Regions from separate parts of the Exiguobacterium sp. K1 genome, predicted to be linked through region 1. Evidence: riboswitches for the same ligand, from Rfam matches in the RefSeq annotation. Region 1 holds a riboswitch; each other region holds the start of a gene.
The links. Region 1 has a riboswitch for thiamine pyrophosphate ahead of tenA (thiaminase II). Riboswitches for the same ligand answer to the same signal wherever they lie in the genome.
Positions count from the first base shown of each region.

Region 1 (3,279 bases):
TGTTTAAAAAAATCCTTTCCCAAATCGGTATCGGTGCCGCAACGGTCGACACACGCCTCGAGCAAGAACACTGCGAACCCGGCGGTACGATTCAAGGAATCGTCCATATCAAAGGCGGTAACGTCGATCAGGAAATCGCACGGATTTATCTTGCCTTCAACACCCAGTACAAACAGGAGGTTGGGGACAGCAAAACGTTCACGACATTCACACTGGATCGGTTTGCGTTAAATGAAGCACCTTTTACCATCGAAGCCGGTGTCGAACGCGAAATTCCGTTCACGCTGCAAGTTCCTTTTAATACACCACTCTCCGTCAGTCAATCGAAATCCTGGATCGAGACCGGTCTCGATATCGCGCAAGCGGTCGACCCGTCCGATCATGATGCGGTCGTCGTCAAGGCAAACGACTATCAATCCGTCATTCTTGAAGCAATAGAAGATCTCGGATTCCGCTTGAAAAAAGCGGATACAGAAAAATTACCGGGCCGCTTCCGAAAAGACTTACCGATTGCGCAGGAACTCGAATATTCTGCCCGCGGCACGCATTATGCCCATAAACTGGATGAAATCGAAGTCATCTTGTTGCAGGACCGGTCCGGCATCGACATCGTTCTTCAAATCGACCGTCGTGCCCACAGCCTCGGCTCTTTGTTCAGCGAAATGGCGGGTACGGACGAAACGATGACAAAACTTTCCTTATCCAATCAGGAGTTAACAAATCCGTCGCTGGTGAAACAACGCCTCGCGGATTTGATTGAACGCCACAGCTGATTTATCTTTTCCATAGAAAACACCGGATCCGCCAACAAGCGAATCCGGTGTTTTTACGTTGTCTCGTCTTATTTCAATGATGTCGTTGTAATAATCTGTGCCAGGCTTTTTTCAAATGTCTCTTCTATCCAGCCCATTTCCCAAAACATCAATTCGTAATAACAGCTTCTGACGAAATGCTGCTTCATCCGGGTACGTTCTTGATCACTTGCTTGCGTTGCCAGCTCATTCAAACGGTCGATCTGCTCAAAGACCACCCGCTCGAACCAATCCGAACTGTACGTCGCAATCCATTGTTGATAAATCGGTGAAGCCGGTGCAGCGGTCTGTAATTGTTGTCCGATCTCATAATAGAGCCAGTAACACGGCAAGATGGCAGCAATCGTCTCCCCGAGCGTCCCTTCGCTTGCATGATGCATATGTGAAATATAGGCGTATGCGGTCGGGGCCGGCTCGAATCGGGCTAATGTTTCGTCCGAAATTCCAAGCGGTTCAAAAAACGACTGGTGCAGGCTCAGTTCTGCAGCATAGGTCGATGTCGCATGTTCCGCGAGTTCCGCAATCGTCGCGAATTCCTGTGCCTTGGAAGCGGCACGTGCCTGAATTTTTGCGAAATGTTTTAAGTAATAGGCATCTTGCAGCACGTAATGCCGGAATTTCCCTTCCGGCAATGTTCCGTCTGCAAGACCGGTTACGAACGGATGCGTAAAACTGCTGTCCCAGTACGGTCTTGCTGCTTGCCGGATTTCTTCACTGAATTTCATATTTCTTCCCCCTTTTGTAATCAAAAAAACGCCACACCTGATGTCAGGCATGACGTGAAAAGACCATAAAAAGAGGATCCGTCACGCCACTTCCCTCCGTAAGTCCAAACTTAATCAGGTTCAAAGGGTCCGCACGTCTCCGTCGTCTCAGTCAGCCTACTGACTCCCCTAGTGGTCGCTATTCGATTTGTTTCAAGTGTAACATGATTTCATTCAATCCTGAACATGCTCCCCTTCTTTCCATTGTTTTTTTGTACAATGAACATGACGGAAGGTCGATGTCGGCTCGTTCTTGAGACCGATTCTCTTCCGTCACCGGTCGATTAGACTGAAATTAGTACCTGATACTTAACTTACGGAGGAATTTGACAATGAATAAAACCATCACATGGACTGCTTCGGCATTACTTGCCACGACGTTATTACTGCCTACTGCCGCATCTGCCGAGCAGGTCGTCGACAAAACGATCATCACACTCGGAGAATCACTCGGAGCAAAGGATAAAGCATGGGTCTTGTCCCGCCTCAATGCACCGGAAGGCATCACTCCGATCATCGCGACTTCTGCCGATGAGGAAAAATATCTCGGGAAAAACATTCCCCAGTCCCAGCGCGGCGGCAATATGTATTCCTCCGCCAAGATCGAATTGGCTGAAAAAGGCGACGGTCTGTCCGTCGCAACCGAAAATATCACGTGGGTCACAAAAGACATGTATTTGAATGCGCTGGTCACGGCCGGTGTGACCGATGCCGACATTACGATTACTTCCCCTTATAAAGTAACCGGTACATCTGCCTTGACCGGTATCATGAAAGCCTATGATCAAACGTCAAGTGAGACCGGTATCAAACTGACGGATGAACGGAAAGATTTAGCCCAACAAGAATTATCGGTCACATCAGATGTCGGAAAAACCGTCGGGACGGATAAAGTCGCCGACTTGATGAACGAAATCAAAGCCGAAATCGCGAAGCAAAAACCGGAGACGAAAGTCGAAATCGAGAATGTCATCGTCCAAGTCATTCAAAACAACAATATCAATCTGTCCGATGCCCAAATGGAGCGCTTGACCGGTCTGTTTAACCAAATGGAAAAAGCTGATCTTAACTGGGGACAGATTGAGACGGGACTGAAGGATGCCGGACAAAACATCCAGTCCTTTGCGACATCGGAAGAAACAAAAGGATTTTTTGCCAAACTGTTTGACGGTTTAAGTGCCTTCTTTAATTCCATCGCCGGTTTATTTAAATAATCTGCTCTTCCTTTCATTCCCGGTGGCATGGTAAAATAGAGTCATCGAATGAGAAAAGGTGGTGTGGAAAGATGGGTTTTGCTGCGTGTAAGCATTGGTTGATGGAACAACTGTATCTGTTGCGCGCGATTTTTCATGGAATGGCGTTCTAAGGGACTAGTCTGTCCTTTTTTGAAGAACTCTATACTTGAAAAATAAAGCAAAGCGCATCTTCCACTGGTGAAGGAGAGTGCTGTTTGCGCTCTCCTTTTTTTGATGCGTCAGAGAGGAAAATTCATATGATGATCTGCGACATCCAACACCTGTCCAAACAATTCGGAGGCGACGATATTTTAACGGATGTGTCCCTCTTTATCCAGTCACATGACCGCATCGGCTTGATCGGACGTAACGGGAGCGGGAAAACGACTTTCCTGCGTTTACTGGCCCGGCTTGATTCACCTGACACCGGAACCATCTACCAAAAAAGCGGGCTATCCATCGGTTATT
Region 1 is NZ_JAOTIT010000003.1:280,121-283,399, reverse strand. Features, by position in the region: gene N7U64_RS09055 (sporulation protein) at 1-773, shown strand, start outside; gene tenA (thiaminase II) at 842-1,537, opposite strand; TPP riboswitch at 1,612-1,717, opposite strand; gene N7U64_RS09045 (DUF1002 domain-containing protein) at 1,909-2,790, shown strand; gene abc-f (ribosomal protection-like ABC-F family protein) at 3,069-3,279, shown strand, end outside.

Region 2 (3,279 bases), on a different contig from region 1:
GCAATACGGTTTGGCGGACGTTCATCTTTTTTGTTCTTTCGATTACAATCGTCGGCGCCTTGATTCCTTATGAAACAGCCGGCGGTATCAGCAGTCCGTTCATCATGGTCTTTGATGCGATCGGGATTCCGTACGCGGCCGATTTGATGAACATCGTCGTTCTGACTGCCTTACTGTCGGTCGGGAACTCGGGATTATACGCTGCTACCCGGATGTTATGGTCGATGTCTCAAGAAGGCATGATTTCGAAAAAACTTGCGATCGTCAACTCGCGTGGTGTACCGATGCGGGCGTTATGTTTTACGATGCTGTTTGCGATGTTATCGCTTCTGACCGCCTTTTTCGCGGAAGATACCGTCTTCATCTGGTTGTTGTCACTAGCAGGACTCGGTGCACAAGTCGGATGGATTTCAATTTCCGCTTCGCAGATTGCGTTCCGTCGTCAATTCATCAAAAACGGGCATGCTGTCAGTGAATTAAAATTCAAGACACCGTTCTTCCCGGTCTTGCCGATCATCTCGTTTTCTCTGAACATGCTCGTATTGATCAGCTTGGCGTTTCAGGCGGATCAACGGATTGCGCTGTATATCGGTGTTCCGTTCTTCCTCTTGACATGGGGTTGTTACCATCTGTTCGTCAAAGGAAAACATATTGCAGCTCAAACCGAGCGTCAGGCAGCCAGTTCCACGTTAGAATCTTGAACTGCCTCCACCTACAGAATCCTAAAAAAGCGTGTTCGTTAGGCAATCCTAACGAACACGCTTTTTCAATGGTCCGACAAACTCCGTAATGCGATAACTTCACCTGTGTGCACCGTCACTTTTGCCGGTCCCTGATTCGTCCATTCATTGCTGACGGTCAACGATCCGCCGACCGGGACATCGTGTTGTGTCAACGGATACTTGACCCTTTGGAGCGTCAAACGCGTCGGGACGAGCGGAATGAAGGACAGATAATGATACTGGTCTGCTTTGATGTCATATTGTCCCTGTTGCAGGAAACGGATCTCTTCCCGCTTCGTCATCAAACGGACGAGCGGGAATTGTTTTAACAGATAGACATTTTGAAGCGTCATATCCAGTCGTCCGCCGGTCGCACCGAATACCAGCACTTCCGTTGCTTCATAATGTTGACTGACGTAACGTAATGCCAGTTCCAAATCGGTCTCATCCTTTTCAGCCGGATGAATGATTGCCCCTTCCGGTTTGTATCCGAGCGAATCAAAGTCACCGATGGCCAAGTCAAAAGCGAGACCTTGTTGCGCCAATACGGTGACCCCGCCGTCGACAGCAATGACAACCGGCTTCTCCTCCATAAACGGTTGTAAGGATGGAATGTCTTCCGCCGGACCGGCTGCTACAATCACGACCCGCATCAGACACCTCGTGCCGAATAACGAAGAAGCCGTGGTGCCGTCGTAAACAGGAGCCCTGCGACAATACCGCATAACAGATAGGACGGAACCATATACGTCGCGTTATAGATCAAGGAATACGGAACGACCGGACCTTCCGCATATTCAGCAAAGAAGACGATTCCGCTGATGACGTGACAGACATAACGTAAGCCCGCACCTAACAATGTCGCACCTAATACAATCGCCATCAAACGGCCGTTCTTCCCGGCTGCTGCTGCTTTTTTAACTTGACGGGCAAACAGTCCGCTCAGTCCGACGACTCCGAACGCAATCGTATAATCGAGTAACGGCTGAACGACCGTCAGAATTTGTGGAGCGAACATCAGTTGGATTGTTCCAACGAGTGCTCCCGTCACGACCCCACCGACAACGCCGTGACGAAACGCCATGACGAAAATCGGTAACATCGCCAAACTGATGGAACCTCCTTGAGGCATTTTAAACGGGATCAATAAATCGAACACCACACCAAGACTTGCAAAGATTGCAATTTCCATTAACATTTGTAGCCGTTTCATCCTTTTTTCCTCCTAAAAATAAAATCGCAGGACGGCAAAAAGACAGTACGACGAACGCCGTACTGCCTGCGTGCGCCACATCCCTACGTCCGTCTGAACGGAACAGGTTCGAAGGGTTAAAGTCCAATCACTTCTCTCAGCCGCTTGACGCGACACCCCTTGCGGTCTTCATTCAATTTTGATTCTGCTCTTATTATACGTGAGCGGCATTCCGAATACTAGTGATTGCTTCTGAATAATCCGGCGCATTATAAATCGCCGAACCTGCGACCAAAACATTTGCACCGTTTTCGATACATAATTTGGCCGTCTCTGCATTGACTCCGCCATCGATTTCAATCTCAAACGATAGATCATGTTCCGCTTTCAGCGCAGCCAGTTGACTTAATTTCTTCATGACACCCGGAATAAAGGCTTGACCACCGAAACCTGGATTGACCGTCATCAACAACACCATATCGACTTCTTCCAGCACGTGTTCAATCGTCGAAAGTGGTGTATGCGGATTGAGCACGACGCCCGCTTTCGCACCGGCTGCTTTGATCTGTTGCAGGACACGGTGGACGTGATTCGTTGCCTCGACGTGGAATGTCACGATATCAGCCCCTGCTTCAACGAATGCTTCGACAAAGTTTTCCGGACGGTCAATCATTAAATGCACATCCAAAATCATGTCTGTTTTTTGACGTAAACTGCTTAAGACAGGAAGTCCGAATGAGATATTCGGAACAAATTGACCGTCCATGACATCAAAATGAATGTAGTCGGCCCCTGCCGCTTCTACTGCTTTGACATCCCGCTCTAAATTTGCAAAATCCGCTGATAAGATTGATGGGGCGATTTTAATCATGTTAATACCTCCGTGTCCGATTCTTGATTTCCTCTACAAACATACCATAATTCGTATACCGCGAACTCATGATTTCATGTGCCTCGACAGCCTGCTTAACGGCACAACCGGGCTCATTCAGATGCAGGCAGCCGCGGTATTTGCAATCATCCTGTAAAGCAACGAATTCAGGAAAACACCAACGTAACTCTTCCAGTTCCATTTCATGCGGAAAATCGAGATTCGAAAATCCCGGAGTATCCGCAATTAATCCATCACCGAGCGGCATCAGGGTCACGTGGCGGGTCGTATGGCGTCCGCGTCCAAGTGCCTTCGAGATATGACTTGTTTCCAGTGCCAATGAAGGTTCTAAAGCATTCAGCAACGAACTTTTTCCTACACCGGACTGTCCGGCCAGGACACTCGTTTTATCTTTCAGCAACGGACGGACGGATTCGACTCCGGTCAAGGTCTCACTTGACGTTTCGATGACCTGGTAGCCGATTGTCCGGTAG
Region 2 is NZ_JAOTIT010000001.1:406,652-409,930, reverse strand. Features, by position in the region: gene N7U64_RS02005 (amino acid permease) at 1-701, shown strand, start outside; gene N7U64_RS02000 (thiamine diphosphokinase) at 767-1,375, opposite strand; gene thiT (energy-coupled thiamine transporter ThiT) at 1,375-1,935, opposite strand; TPP riboswitch at 1,999-2,105, opposite strand; gene rpe (ribulose-phosphate 3-epimerase) at 2,129-2,785, opposite strand; gene rsgA (ribosome small subunit-dependent GTPase A) at 2,787-3,279, opposite strand, start outside.
Region 2: it holds a riboswitch for thiamine pyrophosphate, as region 1 does, so the genes downstream of both, thiT (energy-coupled thiamine transporter ThiT) here and tenA (thiaminase II) in region 1, are expected to answer to the same signal.

Region 3 (3,279 bases), on a different contig from region 1:
CTCGGAGACCGGTTACGTGTACTTCAAGAAAACGACGGTAATTCGATCAAATGGGAAGAAGTCATTTTTGGTTCGAAAGACCTGGGGGATTTATTCAGCCGTGTCATGGCCGGTAAAAAAATCGCCGAACAAGATGATAAAATGATTTCTGCTTATTTGGAAACACAGGAAAAGCTGGCGGAAATGAAAAAGAACCTCATCACTAAAAAACAAGAGCGTGTTCAAGAAAAAAAATCATTGCTCATTCAAAAGAAACAATTAAAACAACAGATGAAAGAACGGAGCGCAACCCTGAAAAAATTACGTAAAGGGAAGACGAAGTTTACGACAAAACTGTTGAGTGCCAAAGAATTACAGGCGACTTTAGAAGCTCAAGAAAGAGCGATTGCGGCAGCAAAAGCAGCAGCGAAAGCCGCTGCGGAAAAAGCGGCGGCTGAAAAGGCAGCAGCGGAAAAAGCAGCAAAAGAGGCGGCAAAATCAATGCCTAAATCAAGTGAATCAACGGTTGTTCCAACTCCTGTCAGCAGTGGACCGACCGGATCGGCGAAGTTTGTTCGTCCGGCTTCGGGTGGTATCTCACAAGGATTCGGACCGGCCAGTGGAGCGAACGGTTATACTTTCCATAACGGTGTCGATTTCAGCGGACCTGTCGGATCGCCAATTCGTGCGGCGGCTTCCGGAACGGTCATTACGGCCGGAAGCGGCGGACCTTACGGGAATCACGTCATGATTTCCCATTTCCTTGACGGTCAAGTGTATACAACGGTGTACGGTCATATGAATTCGTTATCGGTTTCAGCAGGTCAAACGGTCACTCAAGGTCAAACGATTGGTACTCTTGGGAGTACGGGTAATTCGACTGGACCGCATCTGCACTTTGAACTGCATATCGGTGGCTATCAATATAGTGCGTCAGGACCTGCCAACACGGTTAATCCACTTGGATACTTGTAAAAACGAGCTTCGGCTCGTTTTTTTGATGTTGCTGTGATACAGTGAAAAAGAATTTAAATTACGAGCAACTAGGGGAGCTGGAGGAGTCCGGCTGAGAGGAAAACCATTCTGTTTTCGACCCTGTCACCTGAACTGGATAATACCAGCGTAGGAAAGTTGAGATCGAAGACATGATTACTTTAACCGGTGAACCTGGTTATTCATGGCGTCGTCTGCTTTTTTACAGCGGACGGCGCTTTTTGTTGTCCGTTTTCTCCTTATTTGCTCAGGGGAAAGTGAGGAATTGGAATGAAACACGTATTAACGATCGCCGGATCCGACTCCGGTGGCGGAGCGGGAATTCAGGCGGATTTAAAAACATTTTCAGCACTCGGTGTATATGGCATGAGTGTCATCACGGCGATTACGGCACAAAATACATTGGGTGTTCAAGCGGTTGAAGACGTCTCTCCCAAGCTTGTGGAAGCGCAGTTAACCTCGATTTTTTCAGATATCCGTGTCGATGCCGTCAAGATTGGAATGGTTTCTAATCAGGAAACGATTCAAGTGATTTCCCGACAACTGGAAAAGTATCCTCTGCCGATTGTTCTTGATCCGGTCATGGTCGCAAAAGGTGGCCATGCTTTGTTACAACCGAATGCGGAACAGGCATTGCTCGAACAGCTGTTACCACTTGCGACCCTTGTGACACCGAATATTCCTGAAATCGAGCGGATGATCGGCGGAACCGTCCATTCACTTGCTGATATGAAGCAAGCAGCGGTCAAGCTGATTGAACGACAAACAGGAGCTGTGTTGCTCAAGGGCGGGCATTTGGAAGGGCAAGACGCCACTGATCTTTTATACACGGACGAACGGTATGTTGTCTTTGAACAAGAACGGATTGAGTCCCGTCATACGCACGGGACAGGCTGTACGTTGTCCGCTGCTATCGCTGCCAACCTGGCTCTTGGTCATTCACTGGAAGACAGCGTCCGTTATGCGAAACGTTATGTGACCGAAGCGATTCGTCACGGTTTTGCTCTTGGACACGGAATTGGACCGACACATCATTTTCATGAACTTTGGAGGGATACACATGCTACGACGCATCCATGATAAAAAACCATTAATTCATCATTTAACGAATACCGTCACGATCAATGATTGTGCTAATATGACACTTGCGCTTGGAGGATCTCCTGTCATGGCAGAGGACCTGCTCGAAGTCGAAGAGATGGTTGGTCTTTCAGACGCCGTCGTGATTAATACAGGAACCATCAATCCGGACATGCGCAAAGCACAGCTGCTAGCAGGGAAAACGGCTAACCGGCTGGGGAAACCGGTCATTTTGGATCCGGTGGGTGCGGGAGCCACGACATTAAGAACGGATTTTATGAAACAACTGATGGAGGAAATCACCTTTACGGTCATCAAAGGAAATGCTTCGGAAATTAAAACGTTGCTTGGACAGGTTGCTCGAACGAAAGGGGTCGATGTGGCGGAAGGAGAATCACTCGATCTTCAAAGTGTTCACGCCTTCGCTTCCCAGACGAAACAAGTCATCGTCGTCACCGGACCCGTTGATTTTGTGACAGATGGAGTCCGTCAACATCATTTGGACGTCGGAACAAAACGACTCGGCCAAGTGACGGGAACAGGATGTATGACCGCTTCCTTGATTGCGACTTTTTTGGGAGCAGGATACGATCATTTCGACGCAGCTGTATTTGGGACGTACGCCATGGGAAAAGCAGGGGAAACGGCCGGAAATCGTCCTGGTATCGGCAGTTTTCGGACCGGATTGTTTGACGCGGTCAGTCTGATGACAGAGGAAAGTTTGCCGGAGGTGCAGATGAATGGACAGTGAATACTTGATTTATGCAGTGACGGATAGACGTCTGCACCCGCATCTTCCCTTGGAGGATGCTGTCGAAGCAACGATTAAGGGCGGTGCAACGATTGTTCAATTACGGGAAAAAGAGATGTCGGGTAAGAATTTTCTCGAATCAGCCGTTGTACTGAAGGATCTGACTGCCCGTTATAATATTCCGTTGATTATCAATGACCGGATCGATATCGCTTTATTAGTCGAAGCGGGCCTGCATATCGGTCAAGATGATATTCCTTTAACGGAAGCACGTCGATTGTTACCGACGGCGACGATCGGTGTTTCCGTTTCAACGGTCGAACAGGCTGTGGCAGCAGAGCAGGACGGTGCAGATTATTTAGGAGTCGGGTCACTTTTTCCGACGGCGACGAAACAAGATGCGACATTCATGTCACGTGTGACATTAGAGCAAATCAGGAAAGCCGTTCGCATCCCGTTAGTAGGCATCGGTGGAA
Region 3 is NZ_JAOTIT010000005.1:102,145-105,423, forward strand. Features, by position in the region: gene N7U64_RS11550 (murein hydrolase activator EnvC family protein) at 1-954, shown strand, start outside; TPP riboswitch at 1,015-1,125, shown strand; gene thiD (bifunctional hydroxymethylpyrimidine kinase/phosphomethylpyrimidine kinase) at 1,243-2,052, shown strand; gene thiM (hydroxyethylthiazole kinase) at 2,033-2,803, shown strand; gene thiE (thiamine phosphate synthase) at 2,793-3,279, shown strand, end outside.
Region 3: it holds a riboswitch for thiamine pyrophosphate, as region 1 does, so the genes downstream of both, thiD (bifunctional hydroxymethylpyrimidine kinase/phosphomethylpyrimidine kinase) here and tenA (thiaminase II) in region 1, are expected to answer to the same signal.